One region of the Exiguobacterium sp. MH3 genome, then DNA from elsewhere that is predicted to be linked to it. Evidence: predicted binding sites of a transcription regulator. Region 1 holds the regulator's gene; each other region holds the start of a gene.
The links. The regulator Rex, encoded in region 1, represses fermentation and respiration genes when NADH is low (regulators of the CRP and FNR family bind a similar motif). The targets are predictions, from matches to a motif close to TTGTGAAATATTTCACAA.
Positions count from the first base shown of each region.

Region 2: the regulator Rex is predicted to act here: its motif matches at 4,395-4,412, upstream of U719_RS02810 (formate/nitrite transporter family protein).
Region 3: the regulator Rex is predicted to act here: its motif matches at 7,151-7,168, upstream of pflB (formate C-acetyltransferase).

Region 1 covers NC_022794.1:2,863,526-2,874,020, reverse strand. The annotation lists gene U719_RS14865 (helix-turn-helix domain-containing protein) at 1-40, opposite strand, end outside; gene U719_RS14860 (DoxX family protein) at 224-622, shown strand; gene U719_RS14855 (flavin reductase family protein) at 642-1,235, shown strand; gene U719_RS14850 (hypothetical protein) at 1,355-1,795, opposite strand; gene U719_RS14845 (ABC-F family ATP-binding cassette domain-containing protein) at 1,777-3,678, opposite strand; gene U719_RS14840 (redox-sensing transcriptional repressor Rex) at 3,846-4,505, shown strand; gene U719_RS14835 (twin-arginine translocase TatA/TatE family subunit) at 4,505-4,705, shown strand; gene tatC (twin-arginine translocase subunit TatC) at 4,713-5,492, shown strand; tRNA gene U719_RS14825 (tRNA-Ala) at 5,596-5,671, shown strand; gene U719_RS14820 (S8 family serine peptidase) at 5,893-9,639, shown strand; gene U719_RS16970 (hypothetical protein) at 9,767-9,925, shown strand; gene U719_RS14810 (hypothetical protein) at 10,045-10,495, shown strand, end outside.
Region 2 covers NC_022794.1:553,311-563,805, forward strand. The annotation lists gene thiE (thiamine phosphate synthase) at 1-564, shown strand, start outside; gene U719_RS02785 (hypothetical protein) at 576-1,019, shown strand; gene U719_RS02790 (metalloregulator ArsR/SmtB family transcription factor) at 1,075-1,443, shown strand; gene U719_RS02795 (hypothetical protein) at 1,814-2,452, opposite strand; gene U719_RS02800 (YitT family protein) at 2,644-3,510, opposite strand; gene U719_RS02805 (hypothetical protein) at 3,647-4,249, shown strand; gene U719_RS02810 (formate/nitrite transporter family protein) at 4,433-5,269, shown strand; gene U719_RS02815 (YkvA family protein) at 5,305-5,724, opposite strand; gene U719_RS02820 (aminopeptidase) at 5,823-7,046, shown strand; gene murB (UDP-N-acetylmuramate dehydrogenase) at 7,102-8,013, opposite strand; gene U719_RS02830 (GNAT family N-acetyltransferase) at 8,261-8,776, shown strand; gene U719_RS02835 (GNAT family N-acetyltransferase) at 8,824-9,276, shown strand; gene U719_RS02840 (hypothetical protein) at 9,305-9,664, shown strand; gene U719_RS02845 (hypothetical protein) at 9,777-10,495, shown strand, end outside.
Region 3 covers NC_022794.1:613,703-624,197, reverse strand. The annotation lists gene U719_RS03125 (ABC-F family ATP-binding cassette domain-containing protein) at 1-778, shown strand, start outside; gene U719_RS03120 (GGDEF domain-containing protein) at 950-2,791, shown strand; gene U719_RS03115 (GGDEF domain-containing protein) at 2,802-4,589, shown strand; gene U719_RS03110 (hypothetical protein) at 4,645-5,289, opposite strand; gene U719_RS03105 (DEAD/DEAH box helicase) at 5,286-6,458, opposite strand; gene U719_RS03100 (hypothetical protein) at 6,487-6,915, opposite strand; gene pflB (formate C-acetyltransferase) at 7,255-9,504, shown strand; gene pflA (pyruvate formate-lyase-activating protein) at 9,539-10,258, shown strand; gene U719_RS16800 (hypothetical protein) at 10,345-10,495, shown strand, end outside.

The sequences.
Region 1 (10,495 bases):
CTTTGGGACAAAGAGCCGGTTGGATTGCGACTTCTTCCATCAGCACTCATCCTTTCTATAGTTGTAGTATACCCGCTTCTGCTAAAAAAATCGAATCATTTTACTTAATGTAACAAAAAGAACTAAAACAAATCTATTTACTTTTAGTAAGTGATAAGATATAGTCTGTTTATTGAGTTACTTAAAGTAACTAAAATACATTAGGTAAAAGGAGAAGAGAGCAATGATGGATACAGGACTTTTAATTATTCGTTTAATCATCGGCTTAACGTTCGCTGCACACGGGACACAAAAATTATTTGGTTGGTTCGGCGGACACGGAATCGCTGGAACAGGCGGTTGGTTCGAATCAATCGGCATGAAGCCAGGGAAGGCACTCGCGATTACAGCAGGTCTTGCTGAATTGATCGGTGGCTTGTTGTTTGCAGGAGGCGTATTCCTCTGGATCGCAGCACTCCTCATCATCGGATCGATGCTTGTCGCGATCGTTAAAGTACACGGTGCGAATGGTTACTGGGTGACGCAGAACGGGTACGAATACAACATGGCATTGATCGTCATCGCGCTTGGTGTAGCGATGATCGGTGCTGGAGACTACTCACTCGCTGCACTCATCGGGTGAAGAAAAAGGTGGGTCATTCATGAAGTTTGAGGCATCAACGCTTAGCGCAAAAGACAATTATAAATTACTGATCGGAAGCATCATTCCGCGTCCGATTGCTTTCGTGACAACGCAAGGAGAAGACGGGACGGTCAACGCCGCACCGTTTTCCTTCTTTACGGTCGCTTCAAGCAGTCCGCCGCAACTGGTGATCGCCGTACAACGGACGGATCAGGGGCAGAAGGATACGGCACGTAACATCCTAGCGAAACAAAGTTATGTCATCCATATCGTCAGCGAAGAGATCGTCGACGCAGTCAATGAGACAGCAGCGCCACTTGCTTACGGTGAAAGTGAGCTTAAGCGGACGGATTTAACACTCGTCGATAGTGACGCAATCGAAGTACCCGGAATCGCGGAAGCGAAAATTCGCTTCGAGATGCGCTTGACGCAACACGTCGAGCTAGAAGGTGCCGATCTTCTAATCGGGGAAGTACTGCGCTATCACGTTGCAGATGAACTCGTCGAGTCGTTCCGAATTGACGCGGCAGGCTTGAAGGCTGTCGCTCGTTTAGCAGGAAATGATTATGCGACGATCGGGAAGACGTTTACGATTGCCCGACCGACGAAATGATCGAAGTGTGAATGCCTGACTCATCGTATGATTCGTTTTGATTCAAACAAAAAGGAGTGGAGAGACCGGTCTAACTACCGGAATCTCCACTCCTTTTTTCATGTCGTTCATCTGATTCATCAAGGCTGCGGATCGATTTCGTTTGAAGAGGCTTCAAGACCATGACGTTTACTGTACTGATAGCCATCGAGCAAATAAAAGACGATTGCGAGTGCCCATATTCCGACGCAGCTGATCAAGAAAGCGCTGATTGGAGAGACACTACCGTAATACGATAAGATCAACGGATCATTGAGTTCGACGAATAGCTGTATCGTCAGGAGCGTACAGCATAATCCCGAGAGTAAACTGATGAAGAGCCCACTCCATGTCTGGATGACGAGACCGATCATGCAGGAAATCAAGAGGAACAAAGGAAGTGCAGCATTGAAGGCATCTGGACGAATAAAGACGGATACATAATCGGCATATAACGGTACGAAATAGAGAACACCGGATAGTAATCCTAAGATGAGATTGATGAAAAAGCTCTTCGTCCGCATCAGTGTTGGTTCTCCCATCGTTCCATTAATTCGAGCAAATCGACATCAATCTGATCACGTTCTGCCGAAAGTGCCGTTGCTTTCGGAATGTCATTGAAGACTTCCGGTTCGCAAAGCAACTGTTCGATCTCCGCTGAACGCTGTTCGAGCCGCTCAATGTCTTGTTCGAGTTGTTCGATTTGCTGACGGCGCTTGCGCTCTTCCTTCTGCGCTTCTTTATCGATCGTCTTCGATGCCGTGACTTTTGCTGCTTTTGCTTCCTCGGCTTCAAGACGAGCGATTTCTTCTTGCTCTGCTTTCTTTTCTGTATAGTACGAATAATCGCCAAGGTACTCTGTCACACCGGTTTCACTCATCTCGATGACACGGGTCGCGATCCGGTCGATGAAGTAACGGTCGTGAGAGACGAATAGTAGTGTTCCTTCATAGTCGACGAGCGCATTTTCGAGGACCATCTTCGAATCTAGATCTAAATGGTTCGTTGGCTCATCGAGGACGAGGACGTTTGTCTTCCGGAGTTTCAGTTTCGCAAGCGCGAGACGTCCGCGTTCGCCACCAGATAACTCATGGACGATTTTGAAGACATCGTCACCGCTGAACAGGAATTGCCCGAGGACAGACCGGACTTCTTGTTCACGCATCAAAGGCCATTCGTTCCAAATCTCATCGATGACGCGGTTCCGGTCATTGAGTTCTGCCTGCTCTTGATCGTAATATCCGATCGAGACGCCAGTTCCGAAACGGAAATCACCGAAGAGGGGGCGTAAGCGACCGACGAGGACTTTTAAGAGCGTCGACTTTCCGATGCCGTTCGGTCCGACGAGTGCCAGTGATTCACCGCGTTGCAAGCGGAACGTGATGTCTTTTGAGACAGCTTCTTCGTAACCGATCGCCAGTTGATTGACTTGAAGAACGTCGTTCCCACTCTGTTTTTCAATCGGGAAGGACAGGACCGTGCTACGCTCATCGCCATCTGGTCGGTCGAGTCGGTCGACCTTCTCGAGTCGCTTCCGGACACTTTGGGCACGTTTTGTCGTCGTCGCCCGAGCGATGTTGCGTTGAATGAAGTCCTGCATCTTCGCGATCTCTTCTTGTTGCTGTTCGAACTGTTTCATTTCTTGATCGTACAATGCCGCTTTTTGTTCCAAGTACTTCGTGTAGTTACCGGTGAACTTACGGCAGACATTGCGTGACAGCTCATAGACGACATTGACGACTTGGTCAAGGAAGTACCGGTCGTGCGAGACGATCAGAACGGCACCACGATAACCGCCGAGGTAACTTTCGAGCCAAGCGAGCGTATCGATATCGAGGTGGTTGGTTGGCTCATCGAGAATGAGGAGCTCTGGTGCTTGCAGGAGCATCTTCGCTAAGGCGAGACGTGTCCGTTGACCACCGGATAACGTTTGGATCCGGCGCGAATAATCGTCCGGATAAAAGCGCATGCCGTGCAGGACGGAGCGGATATTCGCTTCGAACTGATAACCACCCGCTTCTGAAAAGTCGTGTTGCGCTTGATCGTACGTCTTTAGGAGACGATCGTACGCGACCGGATCGTTCAAGATATGCTCCATGCCCATTTCGATTTCCATCCGGCGTAGTGTTCGTTCTTGTTCTTGGAGATGTTCAAAGACGGTCAGCATCTCGTTCCAGATCGTCTCGTTCGATTCGAGACCACTGTCTTGCGCGAGATAACCGATTTTGACATCCTTGCCTTTCATGATGTCGCCCGAGTCATGACTGAGTTCGCCAGCGATGATTTTGAGCAAGGTCGATTTACCGGCACCGTTTCGTCCGACGAGCGCAATCCGGTCACGCTCTTGTACTTCCAATTTGATATTTTCTAAAATCGGCTCAACGCCGAATGATTTCGAGAGTTGGTTGACTTGTAAGAGTATCATTTCCATCCATCCTTCCACCCTTTAGTCTATCACGAACAAAAGCGCGAGGTCCTGCGGAATATATTATTTGTGACTCTATGTGAAGTGGTTTACAATCAAGGAGAGTAGAAAGCTTTTTGCAAAGATTTGGGTGCCACGATGGATGTGGCCGAAGGGGGAACTGCAGGATGAATGGACCAGACACAAAAATTCCACAAGCGACAGCAAAACGGTTGCCGCTATATTATCGCTTCATCCAAAGTTTATACAATTCAGGCAAGCTCCGCGTCTCTTCTGCTGAGTTAAGCGAGGCGGTGAAGGTTGATTCAGCAACGATTCGTCGCGATTTTTCCTACTTTGGGGCATTAGGGAAGAAGGGGTATGGATATAACGTTCAACATCTCTTAACGTTTTTCCGCAAAACCTTGAATCAAGATGAGGTGACGAATGTTGCCTTAATCGGGGTCGGTCATCTCGGAACAGCGTTTGCAAATTATAACTTTTTAAAGAATAATAGTACTCGGATAGTCGTTGCGTTTGATGCGGACGAAGAGAAGGTCGGAACAACGACGCATGACGTTCCAATCTATCATGTTTCGGACATGAAAGAACAAATCGAAGCGAATCAGGTCGATGTTGCCATCTTGACGGTTCCATCCCAGTTCGCGCAGTCAGTAGCGGATGAGTTAGTCGAGTATGGTGTGACTGGCATCCTGAACTTTACGCCCGCGCGGTTGAACGTGCCAGCGAGCGTCCGGGTCCATCACATCGATTTATCGATCGAGTTGCAGTCGTTAGTTTATTTCATGAAGCATTATTCGCAATCAGCTGAAGGAGTGAAATCATAATGGAAAACCTTATCCCGTCAACTATAGCATTCATCGGACCAGGTAGCTTAGCACTAATCGGTGTCGTCGCATTAATCATTTTCGGACCGAAGAAGTTACCTGAACTTGGTCGTGCTGCGGGTCAGACATTGAAAGAGTTCAAGAGCGCAACGAACGGTATCATGGACGACGATAAAAAGGATGAACCGAAAGAGAAGTGATTGAATCATGGCGATTGATCAAGAACAAAGCGTGACGTCGCATCTGGACGAACTGCGTAAACGGATCGTCTGGTCGCTTATCATCGTCGTCGTCCTGTTCGCTGTTGCATTTCCGCTCGTCCGACCGCTCGTTCGCTTCTTGCAAGCGGACTTAAAAGAGCTCGGTATCGGTTTGAATGCCTTCAACGTCGCAGATCCTTTAATGTTATATTTGAATCTTGCGTTCATCATCGCAATCGTGTTGGCATCACCGTTCTGGATGTATCAACTGTGGGCATTCGTCCGCCCTGGTCTGTATGACAAGGAGCAAAAAGCGACATTGACGTATATTCCGGTCATCTTCTTTCTGTTTTTGGCTGGTGTAGCCTTCTCGTACTTTTGGTTGTTACCTTTCTTATTAAAAGTTTCGACTGAACTAGGGAAGGAACTCGGAATCGAACAAGTCATCGGAGTCGAGAACTACTTCAGTTTCTTAATCCGATTAACGATTCCGTTCGGTCTTCTTTTCCAATTGCCGGTCGTGACGATGTTTCTGACACGTCTTGGTCTCGTGACGCCAATTTTCATGCGAAAGAATCGGAAATATGCGTACTTTGCGCTGTTCGTCGTTGCGGCATTGATCGCACCGCCGGACGTGACGTCACACTTGATGATCTCGGTCCCATTGTTCGTTCTCTATGAGATCAGCATCTTGATTTCTGCGCGGACGTACAAAAAGGTCTTGATCCTCGAGCAACAGGCAGAGCTTGAACGACAGGCGGATTTGATGCGTGAATTGAATAAATGAATCGTGAATTCCTTCCGACGATTTTGGAAGGAATTCTTTTTATGAAAGCGTTATTTTTATATTGATAAAGCAGTTAGCGATGCGTATACTAAAGTTAATTCATGGGGGCTTAGCTCAGCTGGGAGAGCGTTTGGCTGGCAGCCAAAAGGTCGTCGGTTCGATCCCGATAGTCTCCACCATATTCGTACACTTCAAACTCTTGAGGATTCAAGAGTTTTTTTATTGTTTTCAAAATATGGAAATGTAATATAAAGTGTCAATAAAAACAAATAATTATATAAAACAGACAGAACCGAATTGTTTATTTCCATCTATTTCATTAAACTAAATATACAGAATTTTCGTTTAACTGTTTTGTTGGTAACATCATTATGGTTTTTTAGAAAAGGGGAAAAGAAGCATGAAGAAGGAAATCGCACTCTTGGCAGCTGTCTTAATGACATCTTCCAACTTGGTTAGTGCTCAAGGAGCACTGTCCTCGCAAGATAAGGCAAGCGGTCAAAAGCCGCACGCCCTCTCACTTAAGAAAACAGGACAGGAGAAGGTGTATAAGCAGTCTGACAAGGTCCGTGTCGTCATCGAGATGGAGCAGAAGCCGGCGATTCAAATCGCGCAGGCACAAAACAAGCGGTATAGCACATTGAGCAATGCCGAAAAAGAGTCGATTAAGGATCGCCTCGTCAGCGTCCAAAAATCAGTCAAGTCAGCGATCGCTAAAAAATCGATTCCCGTTACATATAAGGAAAGCTTCACGACCGTCATCAACGGATTCAGTGGTGAAGTCAAGTTCGGCGACATCGAAGACATCAAACAACTCGCCGGAGTCAAGAGCGTACATATCGCCCATGAATACGCGCGACCGAAAGCCGATAAAGGCGCAAAACCAGACATGTTGTATAGCAAAGATATGGTTAATGCAAAAGAAACATGGCAGGATTATGGCTTCAAAGGGGAAGGGACAATCGTAGCGGTCATCGATACGGGGATTGATCCATCGCATAAAGATATGGTGTTGAGCCCGGAGACGAAGATCGATTTGACTTCTTCGAAGGTTGAGAGTGCTAAAGAAACAAAAGGACTAAAAGGGAAGTATTTTACGGAAAAAGTCCCATACGGCTATAACTACGCTGATCACGATAGCGAAATCCGTGATTTAGGTGCAGGTGCATCGATGCACGGAATGCACGTAGCGGGTACGGTCGGTGCTAATGGAGACGAAGCGAACGGTGGTATCAAAGGGGTCGCACCGGAAACACAACTCCTCGCGATGAAAGTATTCGGAAATGATCCAGGCATGCCATCGACATTCAGTGATATCTACATCAAAGCGATTGATGATGCGATTGCACTCGGAGCGGATGTCATCAACATGAGTCTCGGTTCGACGGCATCATTCGTCAACGCAGATGATCCGGAACAACGGGCAATCGTCAACGCAATGAACAACGGGATCTTATGTGCGATCTCTGCTGGAAACTCGGCATTCACAGGACATGGTGCAGGCAATCCGTATACAGCGAATCCTGACATCGGTGTTGTAGGATCTCCAGGGTTGATCAGCCAAGCGCTACAAGTCGCATCGCTAGAGAATACGAAATTAACGCTTGAAGGTATGGCACTGACGATTGACGGACAAGATGCTGGGTATTTGGCGTACCAAAAACAGGACTCGCCGAATCCGATTAAGATATTCAACAAGGAGAAGCAAGACGTCATTTATGTCGGCGATGGTCAAGCATCGAACTATCAAGGAAAAGATGTCAAAGGAAAAGTTGTCTTTGTTGTGCGTAACGGCAGTTTCAATTACGGTATGATTCAAGCAGAAGCTGAGAAACAAGGAGCAGCCGGTGTCATCGTTCGTGGACGAGTCGATCATGGGGATTATGTCAGCATGGCACTTAACAATCCGACGATTCCGATGGTGACGCTCAGCATCGCGGATGGGAATGATCTTGAAGAAAAAGCGAAAGCAGGAAAAGCAATTGCTGTCACGTTCGATGGAAAAGCGGTCTCAGCAGATAACCCAGTAGCGGGCGAGATGTCTGATTTCACGTCATGGGGTGTCACACCAAATCTTGATTTCAAACCTGAAATCACGGCACCGGGTGGAAAAATCTACTCGACGCTCAATGATAACGAATATGGCGTCATGAGTGGAACATCGATGGCAGCACCACACGTCGCCGGAGGAACGGCACTTGTCATGCAACGAATCGCGAAGGATTTCAAAGTCGATGGTGCGACACGCGTTAAACTCGCGAAGAATATCCTCATGAACACGTCACGTCCACAGCTTGATAAAGGGCAGTATAATGCTGAAGCGAAAACTGGTAGCTTCTATTCACCACGTCGTGAAGGTGCTGGTTTAATGGATCTACGTGCTGCGATGAAAACACCAGTCGTCGTTACGGAAACGAAATCGGGTGAAGGAAAGGCTGCACTCAAAGAGGTCGGCGAAAAATTCACATTCACGCTCGATTTGAAAAACTATAGTAGCGAAAAAGTGACATATCAATTAGCCGGAACGGTACAATCGGATCTCGGTGCAGAAGGAACGAACTTCCTGGAAGCCAACAATATTTATAAGAAAAACTCAGTGGATGCGGTCGATCCGAATAAAGGAACGTTCCCAATCTCATTCGCAGTCGGTTCGAAAAAAGCAAGTTCTGTCTCCATCAATCCGAAGAGCTCAACGAAAGTAAGTGTATCGGTCGATTTGAAAGATACGGTCGATTGGGCAAACGGTCTTCCACTTGAGCAAGTCTTTGAAAATGGCTACTTCGTTGAAGGTTTCGTTCGTTTAATCGATACGAAGAGTAAAAATCCGGAATTGACAGTGCCGTACGTCGGATTCAAAGGAAAGTGGGATCAGGCACCGATCGTCGATGCACCGCGTTATGACGAAGAGAAGACATTCTACGGATTAACTGGATTAGCGACAGAAGTAAAAGATGATTTCGAGTTCCTCGGCACGAACACGGCGGGAAAAGTCGTTGAAAACAAGGTTGCGTTCTCACCGAACAACGATGGTAGCGTTGACGAGGCGTTCCCAGTCCTCTCGTTCCTTCGTAATGCACGAAAAGTCGAGTATTCGATTCTTGACCGGAATAAAGCAACACTCCGTAAATTAGATCTACAAACAGACGTTGTGAAGAACTATTATGATAGCGGTTCTGAAGATGGGTTCACACCCGTCACAAGTGCGGCTTGGGATGGAACAGTCAATGGAAAACCAGTCAAAGACGGTCTTTACTATTACCAAGTGAAATCAGTCATCGATTATCCGAATGCGAAGTGGCAGTCGAATCTCTTCCCCGTCTATATTGATACGAAAAAACCAGCAGCAACTGTTCAATGGGATACTGCAAAAGAAACACTTTCTTGGACAGCAGGCGATCAGGGAACAGGTGTAGCGTCGTATGACATTCTCGTCGATGGAACAAGTGTCCTCAAACAGCCGCTTGCACCGACAGAAAAAGCATATGAACTCAAAGGTCTCTCGAAGTCAGCGAAGATTGATTTTGTCGTCAAGGATTATGCAGGAAATACCGTGACGAAATCGGTGAACACGACAGGCATCGACAAGGCGGTACCGACCGTCCAAATCGACACACCGGTCGCACTCGGTCTGTCGACATCTAAAGTAGTTACTATCGCGGGTCATGTATCCGATGAGTCAGGGATCAAATCATTCAAAATTAACGGAAAAGCCGTCCAGCTTCGTTTTGATGCAGCAAAACAGCAGTATGTGTTCAGCCATGATGTGACCTATACGAAAGATGGCGTCAAATCGTTTAAAGTCGAAGCTTATGATGGAAAAGGAAATCGCTTGGTATTTAGTCGTCAAGTCATTCTAGATTCGACATTGCCGACTTTAAAAGTGACAGCACCAAAAACAGTATCAGCAAAAACAAAGACAGCATCTCTTAAAATCGTTCTTCAAGATAATTATGATGAGATTCGATTTGATATGAATGATAATGCGGTATACCGTCATACCTTCAAGGAACCATACCAAATGAGAGCCTTCAAAAAGACAATCACGAAAAAAGTGACGCTCAAGAAGGGGAAAAACACGTACAACTTGAAACTGAAGGATATCGGTGGACACGTTGTTACGAAAACAGTCGTCATCACGAAAAAATAAGTAACTACAGATAAAGTCAGGCGGGTATCCGTCTGGCTTTTCTTGCGTGCCGAAGCGCCTTGAAGGGTTTATGAGACGAGAAGAGGGGGAATTTTAAGAACAGAAACAAGTCAGAGGGGGAACAACCATGAATCCGTTCACGACCTTAATCGCCTTCATCGTAGGGTGTCTCGTCTTATATCTCGGTATCCGCGACAAAAACGGCTGGCTGATCGGTGTCGCGATGATACCGCTCGCGATCGTTGCCTATAGCGTCATCTATCTGATCATCCAGGTCAGTGCGTAGTCTTCATGGAAAACGTCTTACCCTAAGCGGTAGGACGTCTTTTTTTTCAAAAATCGTACTACAGATGAAACCGATCGAGTAAAATGTAAGTATATGACAGTATAGAAAGGTGGATGATCATGGAACACGTACATACACAAACAGATGCCTTAGCGGCGCTGTACGAAGAGATGCATCAGAAGACGAAGACCGGCATGTGGGTCATGCTTGCGGCATTCTTAGCGCTCAGTAACACACTCGAGAAACCAATCTACGCGATGATCGTCCCGTTATTGTATTTTGGCTATGACATGTTGCTACAACGGAAGCGGTTCGCGCTTGTCGCGGAATACACATCAAAGGATTCAGCAAGACGGCTCTATCAGGTACATGTCCTGATCGGCATCTTACAGTACGGAGCACTCGCCGGTCTGATCGTTTGGGCGGTCGATCGACCGAACACGTACTTCTTGATCGGTCTCGTCATCGTCGTCATTCCGTTCTACTGGCTCTGTCGAAAGACGTTAGAGTTCATCTCACGAAAGATTGATCCAACGTATATCACGGAAAAAGAAATTCACAAAGCGCGCT
Region 2 (10,495 bases), 850 kb from region 1:
GAGGAAGCCATTTTAGGTGGGACAACGATCGTGCAACTACGGGAAAAAACAGCGCAAGGAAAGGAATTCTTCGATCAGGCAGTTCGGTTGAAGAGACTGACGGATCGACACGACATTCCTTTGATCATCAATGACCGGATTGATATCGCGTTACTCGTCGGAGCTGGTTTGCATATCGGACAAGAAGACATTCCTTTAACCGCAGCACGTCGCCTTTTACCAGATGCCGTGATTGGTGTGTCAGTAGCCACTGTTGCACAAGCGATTGAAGCAGAACGAGACGGAGCATCTTATTTAGGCGTGGGGTCTCTATTTGCGACGTCATCCAAAGCGGACGCTGATTCCATGTCGCACACGATGCTTCAGGCAATTCGAGAAGCCGTACGATTACCTCTAATCGGTATTGGTGGAATCACAGCAACGAATGTCTCCTCTCTGCCTATCCCGCTAGAAGGGTATGCCGTCATCTCAGAAATTTTTGCTAAAGAAGATCGGCAACTCGCTGCGCAGCAAATGACAGATGCTGTGCGTGAATGGCATCAATCACTTCAGAACAGGGTATAATCCGTTCAGAGGTGATTGTATTGAAATGGCAGACGATCCGTTTTCGCGGCTATTGGATTCGATATCGGTTAGAACCACAAATCATTCGAGTCGATAATCAGGGGATCTACCATCTAGGAAAAGTCTTATTTCCGCGTCCTAATCGTATATCTTATGAGATGGCCCTTTTATTGAAAGAAAAGTATGAAAGACGCTACAAACGTCCGTTGTATATTAAAACGAGCTCGATTGCGACGGAAATTTGGGGACATACTCATTTAGATATTTATTACCGGGCACTTCTTCATCTACCGATTCCGACGCGACTTCGTCAACGTTATACGAATCGATTAGAAAGCACGAAAGTCATTGACATCGGCGTACGCGCTGTCGATCAAAATCGAATTGTCTGGGATATTGGAGATTACGTAGGAGGATGGTTCGTGTTTTGGCTCATTCGCAGACGAATGCGCTGAACTTGCAATGTCCCGTTTCTCATGGTGCAATATAGGTAGAAACGAGGTGACGGACATGGACATTCCCCGTTGTGAAACGATTGCGATTGACGAACAACGTGCGTCTGAAATCGGACAAGTCGTGGATACGATCCCAACACTTGAAATCGGAAAGCTATTTAAGATTCTTTCGGATGCGACACGACTGCGAATCGTTTATGCGTTGACGATTGAAGAAGAACTATGCGTTTGTGATGTCTCAGCCTCTGTCGACTGTTCGATTGCGACGGCGTCTCACCATCTTCGGTCTTTGTTGAAACAAGGACTCGTCAAGTTCCGAAAAGAAGGCAAAGTCGTCTATTATTCCCTGGATGATCATCATGTCTCATCGCTTGTGCATATGGCTATGGAACATGTGCATGAGGGAAAAGCAGTACGTGAATGATTCTTTAGAATAACGAAAAGCGTAGCTATTGCTGCGCTTTTTTTGTTCATCTCGGATCGTTTTCCTAGGACAAGCATCGACCTCGTCCTGTCAATCAAGATGACGCCTCTATAATCTGAAGAGGCTGACTCGAAAAAAGAATAACTCATCTTTTCAGACCCTTTCCTCAGGCGAGACACAAGCTGGCTTTCTTGCTTCATTCCAGCAGAAAAGCGGGTCTCGTTCGTCTCTGATAGCGCAAAATCGCGCTTGTTCCTGTAGAAGTGGCGTGTGACGCGTCATTCTTTTTGTTACGAGATAAGGGTGGCAGAATGATGATCTGCCACCCTTATCTTTGTAAAGACTGACTTTTGAGTCAGCTCCTTTTTGTTTATTCTTGTGCTGATTTCTCTGATATGGCAGGAACGAAGCGATGGAAGAAAAAAATCGTTGCACTAATCATCAAAAAGGACAGAATTGACAGGCCGAGGCACATCCATTTATATGTAGCAATTAACGCATCCGATTGTTGTAATTTTGCCTGAAGCGTTCGATATAAATCATCTTTTACACGTGATAAGTCTTCAAGGATCGTCTGAGTCGTTTGAGTCGATTGTCTGGCGAGACGTTTTGCTGCTGCTGGACTTTGGCGTTCATATACGACGAAAACCCGTTCGATTTCTGACTCCCAGACATTGTTGCGACGAAGAAGATCTTTAATTGTTCCTGGAGTAGTCGAAGATTGATTCAGACTATTACGTAAGTCATGAATTTTCGAAGTCGAAAAATAATATTGTTCAATATAACGATTATCTTCGTACAATAAGAGGCCGCGGACTGCGTTTGCTCGATCTCGATTATGTTCAACCAACTGATCGACTTGATTAATTAACGGTATATCATGATCCTTCATCTGCGCTGTCATCGAAGCAATTGTCCGATAACCAGATAAGGCATAAATGATTGGTATAGAGGCAAATAAACTGATCAAAAGAATCAGCAGAACACGCTGACGCCATAGTGAGTGCATGCAATCATTCCTTTAAATAAAAAGACATGTCATTAGCTTAACTACTATTACAAGAAAAGTGAAGCCTGTCTATTTTTTGAATAGGGATAGGAAAGTAAGAAGTCAGTATTCTGAATAAAAAAGCAGGAAAGCTAGTGCAATCCGAGAAGCTGTTTTATGTAGAAGAAAAAGCGCAGCTTGGCTGCGCTTGGTTAAAACGAATAGGAATGTTCCTTATAGTTTCCGAAAACCGTATGAATTTCTGAGAATGTAACGAATGCATTTGGCTCAACGGAAGAGACGATCTCTTGCAAACGGACGATTTCATTATTTTGAACGACGACATAGACCATTTTTTTCGTTCGGTTGGAATATCCTCCACGTGCATCGAGAATCGTGACACCACGACCGAGTTCTTTTGTAATGACTTCATTGATTTCATCTGCTTTCTCACAAATGATGATACATTGCTTAGAAGCAGAATAGAAACTGTAAACCGTCTGAAGGGCTTTGGCGCGAACGAAGCTCATGATGAGCGCGTACATAACGTGTTTTAAGTCAAACACCCACCAAACAAGGATGTAGATGACAAGATCTTGCATCAGAAATATGCGAGGAAGTGGCCAGTTATGAAAACGAGCGAAGAAAAATTTTCCAAGAATATCAAGCCCTCCAGTTGAAGCACCACCGAAGAAGATCAATGCCATCGCAAGTCCAGAGACTAGACCGGCAAAGATGGAGGCGACGAGCGGATCATTTAAAGATTCCGGAACAATTTGAGTCGGAATCCAGTCGATTAAAAAAGAGGAAGCAACGACGATGATGCCGGATAAGAACATGAACCGTTTACGCAGAAAACGAAAACCTAAAAGGAAGAGTGGGATGTTTAAAAGCAATTGCGTTAAACCGATTGGCGTGTGGAAGAGCTCTTGGATGATGAGTGTGATCCCCATGATACCGCCTGATCCGATATCATTTGGAGATAGTAGTAAACTGATGTAAAGGGAATAAAGCAATGTACCGATGATTAAAAAACTAATTTTTTCAACTCTCTTTTTCTGTGGGTGTGTTGTAGTCATGGCAATATGATGAGTGACCTCATGCTCCTCCTTCTGTGAGTATCTGCCTGCAAGAGTACGCCCATATGCATAAAATTTCAACCCTTCTTATGAAAAAAGATGAAAAAGGGTACGTTTTTTTAGGAAGGTGATGAAAATGAAAAAAACGTTCTTGCTTATTGGTTGTATTTGTTTAGTAATACTAATTGGTATTCGCATTTTTCAACCATCGGATGAAGAAAATCGAACGTCTATTTGGCATGATGGAGATCTCGTAGCGAGACAAGTGGGTGCTTCGATGATGAATACGGTAGCGGTTCGTCAATTAGCCGAACAACTTCCGTTCTCATCAGAATTAAAACAGGTAGATGTCGAAGGGGAATCGTTGCGGCTTGTTTATGAGGTTACAGGAAAAGAGCGACAAGCCTGGATTGGTACCGATACTGGAACACTACAAGTGAATCAGGATTTTTTGAAAGCTCGGTTATCTAAAGTGCTGATGCATCATACACTTGTTTTATTTTCAACGATTCCTGATTTGACCGATCTCGAAATTTACTACACGGATCCGTATTCAGGTGCAGATTTTACGATGGACCGGAAAACATTCGACACCTACACTCCGACCGATATTGAACGAGCTACTTCCTCTTCTAGACGCTTTAATCGGGTCGTCATTGATGGTTATGTGCTCGATGCATCAAGGCGAAATACTTTCTTTGAACGCTTCGCATCACGACTACGAATTCAAACTAATTAGTTGTATAAAGCAAGAAAAGGCATTTTTCACAATCTCGACACAATGATATCGTTTACATCTCGTTCTTTTATAAAAACGATAAAACAGGTCTATTCAATACTTGAACATCTTTTAAGATGGAAGTATGATAATAAATGAACAAACATTGTGAAGTGTTGAACAAAAGAAAGAGAGGTTTCTACGATGAACGAGGTAGAAGCATTAGAAGGATTACGGAATAAAGCAATCAAGTCGACGCGCATGCTACAAATGCGTCCTCTCGAGTACTTAGTTCGTGCCATGCTAGCAGGGATTTTCATTGGATTTGCAATTATTTTTACCTTAAAAGCAATTAACGGTCTATATATGGCGGAGTCACCTGTTGCGACACTTGTTGGTGGACTGACCTTCGGAGTGGCACTCGTCCTGATCGTTTACGGTGGGGCAGAGCTGTTCACAGGAAATACGATGTATTTCACGACGGCGACGATGCGCGGCTATACGACGAAGATGGATACGATGAAGGTCTGGTTGATCTGTCTGATTGGAAATGGACTTGGAGGATTAGCATTTGCGCTACTCTTTTCTCAAACAGGAATCATCCAAGAGCTTGGTATGAACAACTGGTTATTTTCTGTCTCAGAAACGAAGATCCACCATACGACGTGGGAAATCTTCACACGAGCTATCTTCTGTAACTGGATGGTCTGTTTAGCGATTTTCATTCCAAAGAACATGAAGAATGAGTTGGCGCAGATCATGATGATGATGGTACTGGTCGCAGTCTTCTTCGCATCTGGATTTGATCACGTCATCGCCAATATGGCCTTGTTCTCCATTGCGTTAGTCGTACCACATCCGGATACGATCACATTTGCCGGAGCGATGCACAACCTGTTGCCAGCTTTAGCCGGTAACATCATTGGTGGAGCAGTCTTCATGGGAATGATCTATACGTGGCTGAATAAAGAAAAATTAGAAGTAGATGAATCACGTCAATCCACGACACCTGTTCATATTGCTTCGAAACAAAATGCATAAAAAAGAGCAGCTGTCGCGACAGCTGCTTTTTTCATTCATTCCATATGTTGAAAGCGATCGACGTCTGCAGCCAGTTCTTCGTAAATCGTCTCGACGATTTGTGCATCATCGAAGAGCCCGAGGACGTTATCGTCCGGTAAGGCGTCAACAGGAGACGTGAAGTACAGAACGGCCGTCAATAACAATTGTTCCTGCTCCGCATGCATTTCGAATTTTTTCTGATAGAGAGCACGAAGCATTTCAAGCAGTTGTTTTAATTGAAAATAAAGGACGAGTTCTGCCTCGCGTTCGATGTCCGAGCTTTCTGTAGACGCGATATCTTGCGTCAAGTGCGCAAGTCCGATTTCTGCTCGAACTAACAATTCTTGCTGTGCTTTTTCATCACCAACGAGGTCGAGTGCCTGTCGGTGAAAATACGTATAAGCCGATTTAAAATCGCCGGGTGTGAATTCCATGGTGATGCCTCCTTCTCTTCTCTTTCTAGTTTCGCCTTATTTCTTGCAAAATTGCAACTATTTCGTGAAAATAAAGATACAAGAAAGGGGATTACATAATGCCGACACAAGCAGAATTACAACAATACGCGTCTTTAGCCGTGCGTACGGGAATTAATCTACAACCAGGACAACAACTCGAGGTGCGTGCAGGAATCGAAAATTTGCCGCTCGTTCGTGAAATCACGCGTGTCGCCTACGAAGTAGGAGCTACGCAAGTATATGTACAATGGTCAGATGATGAGATGACGAAAATCCGTTATTTCGATGCACCGGAAGAGTCGTTTGATACGTTCCCGGATTGGTTAAAAGCACGTTACGACCAACTGGCAGAAGAAAAGACAGCGTTCTTATCGGTCGTCAGTGAAGATCCAGATTTATTGAATGGCGTGGACTCGAGCCGAATCGCACGTGCGAATAAAGCAGCCGGTGTCGCTCTTGCTAATTGGCGGAAGTTCGTCATGAGTGACAATGTCAGCTGGTGTGTCGTAGCAGCACCTTCTGAAAGCTGGGCGAAGAAAGTATTCCCTGATTCAGAGAATGCTGTTGAAGAGCTCTGGTCAGCTATTTTAAAGGCTACACGTGCCGATCAAGCGGATCCGGTCGCTGCATGGGCGGATCATGATCAGAATCTGCGTTCAAAAGCAAAATTCCTGACAGAGAAGAAATACAAAACATTGCACTACACAGCTCCAGGAACAGAATTATCAATCGAATTACCAGAACGTCATGTTTGGTTAGGTGGCGGTGGTCCGAATGCAGATGGTGTTGATTTCATCGCGAATCTGCCGACAGAAGAAGTGTTCACGTTACCGAAAAAGACAGGAGTCAACGGACACGTCTCGAGCACAAAACCGCTTAGCTATAGTGGGAACTTGATTGATGAGTTCACACTCTGGTTCGAGAACGGAAAAATCGTTAAAGCGGAAGCGAAACAGGGTCAAGAAGCATTAGATGACTTGATTTCACTTGATGAAGGTGCACGTTATCTTGGAGAAGTTGCGCTCGTGCCACACCGTTCGCCGATTTCTGACTCGGGTATCCTATTCTATAATACATTGTTTGATGAAAATGCTTCATGCCACTTAGCGATTGGTCGTGCGTACTCGACGTGTCTCGAAAATGGTCCTAGCCTTTCAGCAGAAGAACTAGAAGCACAAGGCGCGAACGACTCGATGACGCATGTCGACTTCATGATTGGATCAGCGGATCTATCGATTGAAGGAGAACTTGCAGACGGAACGCGTGAATCAGTCATGCGTGACGGAAACTGGTCAATCTAAACGAACAAAAAGGTGAGTCCGAATACGGAGCTCACCTTTTCTTGTAAGATTCTTGTTATGCTTCTTCACCGATAATTTTCACTTCTGTCTCAAGTAAGATACCGAATTTTTCTTGAACCGTTTCTTGGACATGACGAATGAGCGCGATATAGTCGGATGCAGAGGCATTCTCGACGTTGACGATGAAACCAGCGTGTTTCTTGGACACTTCAGCGCCACCGATGCGTGTTCCCTGTAAGTTGCTATCTTGAATCAGCTTCCCTGCAAAATAGCCTTCTGGACGTTTAAAGACGCTACCACAAGAAGGGTACTCGAGTGGTTGTTTCGTTTCTCGCTTATGCGTCAAATCATCCATGACTTCCTTGATTAGTGCTGGGTCACCCTCTGTTAAGGCAAATCGACCTTCGAGGATGATGTATTCTTTCTTCGAGAAGCAACTTGTCCGGTATCCCAGTTCGAGTTCATCATGCGAAATGTTCAACAGTTCTCCTTGTCGTGTCAATACAGTAGCGCTATGGAGGCAATCCTTGACTTCACCACCGTATGCTCCCGCATTCATGATCAATGCGCCACCAATCGTTCCTGGAATCCCACAAGCGAATTCAAGACCGCTGAGCTGATGCGCGTAAGCTACACGAGACGCTTCGATGATTGCTGCACCACTTTGAGCAACGAGTTCATGTCCTTCAACCGAGATATCGGTTAACTTCTCAAAGGAGAGGACAATGCCACGGATGCCGCCGTCACGTACGACAAGATTCGATCCGTTTCCAAGCAACGTCAAGGGAATACCTTGTTCGTAAGCATATCGGACGACAAAAGCCGTTTCTTCATAAGAGGTTGGAATGATGAATAAATCCGCGATTCCTCCCATTTTTGTATACGTATGATATTTTAAAGGTTCATTGATTAGTACGGACTCTTTTGAAATGCCTTCATACAGTCCCGTCATTACTTGTTCAGTCATTATGGTCTCAGTCCTTTTCATGAATTCCTACCAGCGCTCATGCGCTCAAAATATATTTTAACATTAATCGTGCGGTCGTTGTTCAACATACTGTTCCCAAAATACCGACTTATGCCGGGAATTGCAAGCACTAGGGAGTGAATGTCATCGATTAGTAATGAAAAATGTCACAAGGAAAGCAGAGTCAGGAAGAGGAATGAAGCGAAAAGAACTCGGGAAAAGAGAAGTATAGAAGGAGGCGATGACGATGGAAAGTGAACGTTTATGGATGCGACCGTTCGAAGAAGAGGATTTCAGTTTTTATAAGTCGCTTGTCCAAAATGAGCAAGTCATGCGTTATATCAATGGAGGTACTGCCCTGAGTGAAGATGAAGCACGAGAGTGGTTCGAACGGCAATTGGAGCGATACTCGGATGAGCGACAAACTGGTTTTTTGCTGTTATTCAAAAAAGAAACGAATGAACCGATTGGTTTCGCCGGATTATTGATGCAGGAAGTGGATGGAATTGAAGAATTAGAAGTCGGTTATTGGCTCGAACCGAAGCACTGGAAAGTCGGTTATGGTCGTGAAGCAGCGAAACAACTAATGATGGAGGCGTTCAACCGAGGGCATGATCGAATCATCTCGATCATTCATCCCGATAATCATGCTTCGCAAAATGTCGCTCGCGTAAACGGGCTGAACTGGGAAAAAGATACGGTGTTTAGAGGCATTCCTGTCACGATTTACGCTGGACAACTATCACGACTTTGTCGTAACTAAAGAGGAGAGTTTTTATGTACGAATTTAACTTCGCGTCTTTTCACTCCATGACACCTGATACCTTATATGCACTTTTGAAATTACGGACGGATATCTTCGTCGTCGAGCAGGAGTGCGCGTATCCGGAGCTAGATGGTCAAGATCAACAAGCGACACACCTAATCGTCCGGAGTGAGAGTGGTCAAATCGTCGGATGTCTTCGGATGTACGATCACCCGACAAAAGGAGTCGCGATTGGACGGGTAGCCGTTCATCGTGCACACCGGTCGGTTGGGTTAGCGAGACAAATGATGGAGAAAGCGATGGTTCATTTGCAGAAAGAAGCTGCGATCTACTTACAGGCACAAGCACACCTAGAAGGGTTTTACGGATCGTTTGGTTTCGAAACCGTATCCGACCCTTATTTAGAAGATGATATTCCACATGTGGACATGCAGTTTCACGCAAAGGATTCAAAAAAAGACTTCACGTCGACGATCGATGAACCGATGAATAAGTAGAATGAACTTTTTCGGAGGTGGATCAGTCATGAAGAAAGTGCTGGTCATTTTCGCTCTTAGTCTAATTGGTATCCTATCTTTAGGAGTCGGTATTTCGTATGCTCAATTGCAGGGGAACTATCGTGACTCTGAAAAAGAGTTGATGACGATTTTAGAGCGGCAACATGATTTATCAGCTTCCTCCTTTCTTGAAGTGCGCGCATCATTCTCTTTACGACATCGACAAATCATACACGTTCGACTTCGGGGTGAACCTGCCGTCACATATGAGTTCATTCAGCCAAAGGATGAAATCGAATACCTGGGGTCTGTCGGAACAAGTGTTGAAAAGACAGGAAAACAAGATGCCGTCTTTCGAAACGCTCATTTAAAAGTCGGTAAAAAATAAAAAATGGAGGATCTTCCTGAAACGACGGAAGATTCTCCATTTTTTGCTTTCAAGACGATAGGATATTGCGTACACTACGAAGAGATACTGGAATGAGGAGGTCGAGGGAATCATGTGGAAACCCTTTATAAAAAATCAATCAATTGCACCGGCGTTACAAGCCTTCCGGGAACTTGACATCGAAATGTTTCGGACACATGTTGCCCAACTGAACGATGCGGAACAACAGGCCTTACAATTCATTAAGCGGGCGCTAGAGCAGGATTCACCTGCTCATTTAAAAATAGCGCTTGAAATGAAACAACCACTCGTCGAAGTCGATCGTCTGTTTCAAACACTCGTCACGTGTCAAAATCGTCAGCAGTTACTCGAAATGCTGCTAGCATACGGTCTAGACGTCAATCAAGTCTATACACTTGAAGGGCATCGATCGATCGTCCGCCAACCCCTTCACTTTCCGGTAGGTCTATATGCGGCGCGCCATTCCGAGTTGTGGGCACTTGTTGCTGAAAAGCTGGACTTTACTTATACGATGCATCTTCAACGCAGTGATCAATTCATGGAGACGCATGAATTGAATCTACTTGATCTCGTCTTATTGCTCGATATCGAAGAGGAGTTGACGGTTCGAGTGCTGGATCAGCTGTGCGAATGCAAGGCGACCGTTGGACTTGCAGAACGATTACAACGTCCCGCTTCACCATTGTTACTAAAGACGATTGAGGCGGATGCCTATCTAGCGACGTTTGTTTATGCTAAACATTATTTCCCGTTTTATGCGCTGATCGGACGACAAACCGTACTGTTCCAATCTTTATTGAACCGTGTGAT
Region 3 (10,495 bases), 910 kb from region 1:
TCACGGCGAAACGGTGAAGATCGGCTTTTATGGGCAATTTGCCGAATTCACGCATCCCGAACGTCGTGTCATCGACGAGGTCGAACGGATCGCAAAAGTCATCACGACACTCGCTGGTGAGGAGATCACGGCAAGTCAGATGCTCGAACAGTTTCTCTTTAAACCGGAAGCCCAATATAAACAAATCGGTAAGCTGTCCGGTGGCGAAAAACGACGTCTGAAATTGTTGACGATTTTGATGGAAGAACCAAACGTCCTCTTCCTTGATGAGCCGACGAACGACTTGGATACTGAGACGTTATCCGTCCTCGAAGATTATTTAGAATCATTCCCAGGCACCGTCATCACGGTCAGCCACGATCGCTACTTCCTCGACCGGGTCGTCAATCGCTTGATTGCATTTGAAGACGGGAATGTCGTCTTTTATTATGGACAATATACAGACTATCTTGAGCAAATGACAGCACCCGTTCCATCAATCGTTGTTGAAAAGACGGTTGAGGTTGCTACAGCACCAAAGATAGAGACGCCAAAAAAACTAAGTTATCAGGAACAACAAGATTGGGCAATCATTGAACAACAAATCGAAGAAAGTGAGACAGAACTGGAGCAATTAGAAGCCGAACTTGCTTCGGCAGGAAGCGATCTTGGTAAAGTCAATGAACTGTATCAAGCCATTGAAAAAACGAAAGCGATGCTTGATGAACGGATGGAGTATTGGACGTACCTTTCTGAAAAAATCGAGGCATTTGAAAACTATCGTCAATCTAATCAATAATTTCGATAAGCGGAGTTCTTCCTTAAAGAAGAACCCCGCTTTTTTCATGAAATGGGAATCACCTCTTATTTTCATTTTAAATCTGAAAATAAATGTGAATTCAAACTAAATATCGGGTAATGTTATAGCATATTTCGTTTTTATGGAAGGCTTGCGAAAGGAGGAGTTCCGGTGAAACGGATCGTTCAAAACATCTACCCTACCGTCGCATTCTACTTAGTTGTCACGTACACCCTGCTCTGGCTATTACCACAAGATCGCTCGTTACAACTTTCAGCGATCATTAGTCTAGTCGGTTCTTTCGTCATTTTCCTACTTAGTCAATCGAAGGCTTTCAAACAATCTTCCATTCCATATAAATGGTTATCGGTCGCCTTTTTCTCGTATTTTCTAGGCGATTTCCTCAATATGATTGGTCGTCTTTTTCAATGGAACGCTGTTAACCTGAACGTCTTACTGGATTTGCCTTACACGGTTCATTTAACGATGATAGTCATCTTTTTATTTCGGCAGTTGGATTTGACTTTGTTTCAAAAACAAAAATTATTGATTCTTGATTCTTTAACATTGTTCACTGTATCGATGATTGCTGGATACATCGCTATTTTCCGCTTTGTCCCCTCTTATACACGAACGGTGCTCGAGCAAATCAGTTGGACCTTCTATGCCTTCTTGACGATTCTGTTGACGCTGTTCTTTTTCTTACTTTATGCTTCTGGACTAAAGCGAAACGTATCGAGATTAGGATTCCTCTTTCTCGTACTCGGAACGTTCGTGCTCGGTATGACGAACTTTATTTTTTATACGTTGTTATTGAACGGTGAACCGCGAATAGCTGGTTTATTGCTTCCGCTATACCCACTCAGCGGACTCTTCATCCTTGCCTTCATGAATACTCGCGCTCTTCCCATCAGTCATGAACAACAAGCAACTCTTATTCGGGTCGAAACACTTACGCGTTCCTTGATGTCGTACATCTTATTATCTGTACTGATTCTCTATATTACATTCTTCCCTGTCTCCCAAACCTTTTTCTCACTTTCCGTCGGCATTACGTTTTTATTATTTTTAACACGACAGCTTTTTTCATATCAGGAAAATCTGCGGTTGTTACAGGAAACAACAGCATTGCAAACGAATCTAGAAGACATCGTCCATCAAAAGACAGCACTCTTACAGTTACGTGAAAAAGAACTAACGTCGCTTTTTCTATCTTATCCAGAAGTTGTTCTTGAAATCGATGCTACGTATCAGATTCGATCTGTCAATCCAGCTGCTGTCGAAGCTGGATGGAGCGATTTACCGCTCGGACCGAGCCAACGGCTACAACTCGATCGACTCATTCCATTGCTTCAACAAGCGCAGCTGATTTATCCCTCTCATTTGCTACATGTACCGGCCACGGAGGAACATCCGGAAATCTTTTTGAATACGACAATCATCGATATCCCGGATCAACAACGCTATTTCGTCATCTTGGCGGATATCACGGAAGATTATCAACAGGAAGTATGGCTAGAACGTATGGGGTACCATGATTCGCTCACGCATTTGCCAAACCGACGTTACTTCGAGGAACAACTTTATCTAACTCTGCCGACGTTAGAATACGGCTCCTTACTATTCATTGATTTAGACGGTTTCAAACAAATCAATGACACTTATGGGCATGATGTTGGTGACCTCGTGTTACAAGAGACGGCGAGCCGCCTTCAATCGATGACGACGTCAACTGATCTCGTTGCACGTCTTGGAGGAGATGAGTTCTTGATCTTCATTCAGGCATCTGCTTCGGAAACACGTCAGTTTGCCGAACACGTTCTCGAAGTTCTAAATCATCCGTTCTATATTCAGACACATACGCTTCAAGTCACACCATCAATCGGAATTTCCTTATACCCTGAAGATGGTAAAAGCTCAGAACAATTATTGATTCGAGCAGATGAAGCCATGTACCATATTAAGAAGACCGAAAAAAACAATTTTTTGTTCGCTACTCAAATTAAACGTTAGGAGGGAGTCCATGCTTAAATCGAACTATTTCATCCGTTGGTTTCCTGCCATGCTCGTCATCTCTTTTGCTCTAATGATCCTTGCTACATGGACTCCTTCCATCTCTAATCGGATCGTTGAACAAGTACTACAGTATGCCTCTCTTGGATTGATTGCTTACTTTATTCTTACTGCTTATCGTAAGGAACAAACATTGATCGTACCCAGACGAAAGTTTTGGCTGATCGCTTTAGGATCACTGGTTTTATCATGCATCGGTTCCGTTCTTGAGACATTACATTTCTTCGATCAAGACTTTCCAGTTCCATCTATTTATAGCCTGATTTTATTTTCAATATCTCATTACGTATTCTTATACGCGATTTTTTACCGAATCATCACAAAACGGACACTCGGACAACACGTACTCGCTTTCGTCGATGCCGCGATCATCGTCGTTTTCATAGCACTTGTTGCGTTTCATGTCCTCAATGAATTGACGAATCCGGGACTGCAAACTGTTCCTTATGCCATCATCGTCATCACGAATACATCACTCGGTTTATTCGTCTTCTTCTATTTTACGTTCATTCAAGAAACCCATTGGGTATCAAGGATGGCATTGTTCTTATTGTTCTTATCCATTTTCATTCGTGGTATCTACGAAGTCTCGAGTGTTTATTTCCCGGACTTCTCAGCAAATTATCTATTGTTTTTCCCGATCTTGATTCGTTTGGCGCAAAGTGCAGCTATTTTATGGCATGTCGATCATATTGAAGAAGGAACCACTCGAACGACGGTCATTCCCCGTTCCTGGCTCCCTCTACTGGCCGTTCCTTTATTCATTCACTATATGGTAGAACAAGAAGGCGGGAAGCTCGATATCTTCATCATTTTAGTTTTACTAATCATCCGACAGATCTTGATTGCCCGTCAGCATGGCTTGATCGTTGCACAATTACACGAACGGAACGAACAACTTGCTTCACGTATCGAACATCGAAAACAACAAATCAAAGATAGTGAACAGCAAGTCATCCCACTCTTTCTCGGTCATCCTGATCCGATGATTCGACTCGATCAATCCGGAACGGCACTATACGCGAACTTAGCTGCCCAACGTCTGTTTCATTTACCCGACATGACGATTGAACATATTCCTCGTACGATGCGTCACTTATTAGAAACACTTAAGACAGATATCGATGAGTATGAAGATGAACAACACAGAAGGTATGAGATCATCGATATTCCGATTCAGATTGCTGCCACTTCGATGGGACGTTTCATGATTTTACATGACGTCACTGAACGAAAGCTCCGACAAAAACGGATCGAATACCACGCCTATCATGACGCCTTGACAAGTATCGGAAACCGTCGTTCGTTGGAGCGAGATTTTTCAAATCATCTCCTCGAGATGAATTATCTTGCGGTAGTCGATTTAGACGGTTTTAAGCAAGTCAATGATACGTACGGTCACGAGGCAGGCGATTATGTTTTGATCGAGGTCGCGAAGCGATTGAGTGAGCATACGAATTCTTTAGAATCCGTGTATCGACTGGGTGGAGATGAGTTCGCAATCCTCTTACACGCCGATGATGAACTGTCCTTACGTCGAAAATGCAAATCCTCCTTACACTTTTTAAGACGACCTTACGTCTATAAAGGACAATCCTTATTCGTTTCTGCAAGCATCGGTGTGACCGCGTGTCATAAGGCTGATCTTGAAACATGCTTAAAGCAAGCCGACCTTGCCATGTATCGCGTGAAACATCGGGATAAAAACGATGTCGCCCTATATCGAGCAGATTCATGAAAAAAACCTAGAATACGTTGACCATAATCGGGTCATGTATGCTAGGTTTTTTCGATTATTCTTCTGGTCTCGGTGCAATATTGCCTTCTTCGATATCGAGGAGTAAGTCGATCAATTCCGCACAAAATTCTGGATACTGACGAAGCAATGCGTCTTCTCCTACTTCATCCACGAAGTCCGTCAACAAAGCGAGGACTTCTGGTACCAGTGCGCGCGCTACTTTCATATAGGCAATCGCAAAGCGCCACTTCCCAGAAATGTAGAGCAGTTTCCCAATCAACAAATCACCTGGTTCGACTTCAATCTCAGACAAATCCGTTTGATACGTCTGTTTTGACATTAAATCAACGACACCATCCGCCTCGACTTGAAACAACGAAGGCATCGGGTCCGCTAATCCACGCAAGGCACGATAGAGGCTAGGCGATAACTCTTCTTTGACCTGCTCAAGAAAACGACCGTGCGGCGTTTTTCCTTGATCATCCGTCTCATAGAAGATGGCCCAATCTACGAATAAGTCCCGGAACAACTCAGCATCTTTTAAATACCAACGTCCCTCCGTTGCAATCTCTTCTATGAAAGCGACCCAATCCGTACTACGTGCTGTCGCTGCTTCTTGATACATCTTCTTCAAGGCTGCATTCATTTCCGCTTCAGAAACCGTCGTCGGAAACGGAATTACTTTTCGATCGTTCTTCATTTCGATCGCCCTTTCCGGTGAGGAGTAGCCGGTCGTTTAATCGTCTGAGGTGCTGTGAATTCACGTTTTGGAATGACTTCCCCACGGTAAATTTCCATTGCTTCCATCTCGACGCCCATTTGCTTCGCAAGTGTTTTTAAGTGTTTTAAGTCTTGATCCGTAACAAGAGCAAGTACCATTCCGTTCGCATTTCCACGTCCCGTCCGACCTGAACGGTGTACGAAATCGTCAAGCGACTCCGGTAAATCGTAATGGACGACATGCGTGACTGCTTCGATATCTAGACCACGTGCCGCAAGACCTGTCGTGACGAGTAAAGGAAACTCTCCTTTTTTGTAAGAACGTAATGTCTCCATTCGCTCTCGTTTTCCTTTTTCAGCATCCAAAATCCGATATTTCAATGAGAATTTACTCAACTCACCATTTAATGGTCCGAGGAAGGAGCGGTTGTTGATGAATGTCAGCACTTTTGATCCTTGCATGTTCGCCAGGCGACGTAACAATTCCGGCTTCTGACGACGTGAAGTCTCCAAATAACCGAATGTCACTTGTGTGCTGACGGCACGCTCAACCCGAATCGTCTCAGGGTTGTTTGCAAGCGTCCGTCCCCATTCTGCTGTCCGTTCCGGCAATGTCGCGGAGACGAATGCTAACTGACGATCGCGTAGTGCACTGTTTGCGATTCGCGTCGCCGAGTCACTCATACCACTCTCATAGATTTGATCCGCTTCGTCCAAGACGATCAATTTCACCTTATGCATCTTTAGCTTCTTCGAATCGATCAACTCAACGAGACGCCCTGGCGTTCCGACGATGATTTGTGGTTTTTTCTTCAATCGTTCATATTGTCGTTTTAATTCAACACCACCAATGAATGCACCGGATTTGATACCACTTCCTTGAGCAAACAATTGAATGACTTGATGAATTTGCATGACGAGTTCCCGTGTTGGTGCCGTGATCACGACTTGCACGTGTGGTTCTTCTACTTCAATCTTTTCTAAAGCTGGAATGACATAAGCAAGCGTCTTCCCTGTTCCTGTTGGCGCTTCAGCCAGGACATCTTTTCCTTCGCGCAACAACGGAATCGCTTGTTCTTGAACAGGCATCAACTCGGTAAAGCGCGCCCGTTCCCATGCTTCCTGTAAAAATGGTTTTGTAAAGTTCATAACGATTTCTCCTACTCTCTTAATTCCATCATGCCGTTACGTATTCGACATGATCTCCTGATGCATCACGGTATCCCCGTAATGTCTGTGTATATTCATTTCCTGCGTCGAGCAATCGAATGTGGAATCGAATCTCGCTTTCACCGGCTTCTTCTTCTAAAATCTCGAATCCTTGGATGACACGATCCTGTAATTCTGCAGCGAGTGCCGGGTACTCCGCAAGACTCGCATACGTCGCTTTTACGTCAACCGGACGACGAACAAGCGCAATCCAATACGATTCATCATAGCCGATAAAGTCTTCATAATCAAAATCATCTTCAAATCGAATCCAGAATCCATCATTTTCGAATTCCGTGATCATTCCCGTTCGCGTTGAACCGTCCGATCCGATTTTCAGCGAGACCCAGTCTCCCGACTGATACTCTCCTTGTTGTGTTAATGATACATACTCCATTTGGCACACCTCCACGTTCTATATTCCCTTTTTCATTGTCAACGATACGTCTTAAAAATACAAGGCACCGTAGCGTGACATTCCTCACAGTTTCAACTGTTCTAGTGAATCTTTTTCAAATCAACTCATACAGTTTCCAAAAAACCTTGAATTAGCAATCTAAAACTGTTTTTTTAAAACTATTTTCATATGAATACAGAAATAAAGAAAGCCCGTCATATCAACGTTTGTCCACTTGTTAAAACATTCACATGAACGTAAAGGGAATCACCCCTTCCTTTTGTTACACTATTCACATAAGGAACTGATGATTAGCTCAATATTAAAGGAGTGGTATCCATGTTATTAGAAAAAACGAGTGCTTGGACGAACTTTACGTCTGGTGAATGGGTAAAGACGATCGATGTCGCAGACTTCATTCGACTCAATCGCACGGAATATACAGGAGATGATCACTTTTTAGTCGGTCCGACGCAAGCAACGGAACGTCTCTGGCAACAAATTCTACAGCTGACGAATGAAGAACGACAACGTGGTGGTGTATATGCCGTCGATGCTAAAACACCATCAACGATCCTCTCGCATGATGCAGGGTATCTGAATCGCTCACTTGAAAAAATCGTCGGTTTACAGACAGACGAACCGTTTAAACGTTCGATTCATCCGAACGGTGGGATTCGGATGGTGAATGATGCCCTAGCTGCGTATGGCTTTGAAGCAGACGAGACCGTCACGAAAACTTTCAGCGAGTACCGGAAGACACATAACCAAGGGGTTTTCGATGCCTATACCCCTGAAATGCGCGCTGCACGTAAAGCCGGTATTATCACCGGATTACCTGATGCTTATGGTCGCGGACGGATCATCGGTGACTATCGTCGTGTTGCTTTGTACGGAACGGCACGCTTGATCGAAGAACGTAAGAAGGATTTAAAGGCACGTGGCGGGTTCTTATCTGAATCGATGATTCGCGACCGTGAAGAGATGAATGAACAGTTGCGCGCATTAACGGAATTGACCGAGCTTGGAGCTCGCTATGGTTTCGATCTCTCCCGCCCTGCAGAAACAGCACAAGAAGCATTCCAGTGGGTCTATCTTGCCTATCTTGCTGCCATCAAAGAGCAAAACGGGGCAGCCATGTCACTCGGTCGAGTCTCGACGTTCCTTGATATTTATGTCGAACGTGATCTTGCGGCTGGTCGCTTGACGGAAGAGACTGCACAAGAACTCGTCGATCATTTCGTCATGAAGCTTCGGATCGTTAAGTTCTTACGGACACCAGACTACAACGATCTATTCTCGGGTGATCCGACGTGGGTAACGGAATCAATCGGTGGAATGAGTGAAGATGGACGATCAAACGTCACGAAAAGTTCATTCCGCTTCTTACACACTCTCTCGACACTTGGTCCGGCACCGGAACCGAATCTAACCGTTCTCTGGTCTACTCAGCTTCCACGCGGATTCAAGGAATTCTGTGCGAAGATGTCGATCGTTTCAAGCTCGATTCAATATGAAAACGATGATTTGATGTTACCGGTTTATGGAGATGATTACGGCATCGCTTGTTGTGTCTCCGCGATGAAGATCGGGAAACAGATGCAGTTCTTCGGTGCGCGAGCAAACCTGGCAAAAGCATTACTTTATACGATCAATGGCGGAATGGACGAGAAGCTCAAAATCCAAGTCGCCCCAGCAAGTCCATTGATGCTTGATGAAGTACTCGATTACGAAACCGTCATGGCGGCTTATGATCGTCAACTCGATTGGCTCGCAGAACTGTACGTCAACACACTGAATGTCATCCACTACATGCATGATAAGTACAGCTACGAACGGATTGAGATGGCTTTACATGATCCAGAAATCTTACGGACGATGGCATGCGGTATCGCTGGTTTATCGGTCGTCGCTGACAGTCTATCCGCCATCCGTTATGCGACAGTTCGTCCAATCCGAGATGCGGATGGGGTTGCAGTTGATTTCAAGATCGAAGGCGAGTTTCCGAAGTTCGGGAATAACGATGAACGGGTAGATCAGATGGCGGTCGATCTCGTCACACTGTTCATGGAGAAAATCCGTAAACATCCAACGTATCGCAATGCCCTTCCGACGCAGTCTGTCCTGACGATTACTTCAAACGTCGTCTACGGTAAAAAAACAGGAAATACGCCAGATGGACGCCGTGCGGGTGAACCATTCGCACCGGGTGCTAACCCGATGCATGGACGTGACACTAGAGGAGCTGTCGCCGCACTGACGTCTGTCGGAAAATTACCATATGAACATGCGCTCGACGGGATTTCCTACACGTTCTCGATCGTGCCAAAAGCACTTGGTAAGGATGAAGCCACACGCATTCGCAATACAGTCGGATTACTTGACGGATATATGGGTGGTACGACTTCAAAAGGACACCATTTGAATGTCAACGTCTTTGACCGTGAGACGTTACTCGATGCCATGGAGCATCCAGAACAATATCCACAGTTAACGATTCGGGTATCCGGTTATGCAGTCAACTTCATTAAACTGACGCGTGAACAACAGATCGATGTCATCAATCGAACGTTCCACGGTTCTCTCTAAAATGATGTGTAGTATGTGAAAGGAAGTGAGCAGGATGACCTATGGTATGATCCATTCCGTTGAATCATGTGGAACAGTCGATGGTCCTGGCATTCGATTCATCGTCTTTACGCAAGGATGTCCACTACGATGTCAATACTGTCATAACGTGGATACATGGGAGTTCGGTTGCGGACGGCGTGTCTCAGCAGACGAAGTCGTAAAAGAAGCGATCAGCTATCGCTCCTTTTTCGAGGCCACGGGTGGCGGAATCACCTTCTCTGGAGGTGAACCGCTCGCTCAGCCAGAATTCTTGGAGGCTGCTTTAACAGAAGCAAAACGCCATGGACTGCATACGGTCATCGATACCGCGGGATCCGTCGTCCCGAAAAACATCGATGCGATTCTCGATGCGACGGATCTAGTACTACTCGATATCAAACATATCGACGATGCCGCTTGTCGCGTCTTGACTGGACGGAGTAACGCCAATACACTCGCCTTCGCAAAACGCCTAGCCGAGCGAAACATTCCCGTCTGGATTCGCCATGTCCTTGTACCAGGTATTACGATGTCAGAACATTTCCTCCGTCAGACCGGCGAGTTCATCCGGACGCTCGGAAACGTCGAGCGCGTCGAAGTACTCCCTTATCATCAACTCGGTGTCTATAAGTGGGAAAATCTTGGTCTTGCTTATCCGTTAACTGATGTGCTTCCCCCTTCATCAGAAGAAACGGATACTGCGCAAACCTTACTTGAATCGTACTTGTGTTAACGTTTCCATTTTGTTACAATGACGGCATAGACTATGAACAGGAGGTACAACACCGAAATGAAGCAATCACTCGTACACGTCGCTTGATGAATGAAATCATCTCTTTCGCAATGCAGTTGCGGATGTCTGACGCTACGAGTCTGCTCTTTTTCGGTGTGACCAACCTCTGGCCAGCACCTTCTTTGAGTTACACTCCGGCACACCATCCGCTCGCTTCGGATGGTGTGTTTTTCATTT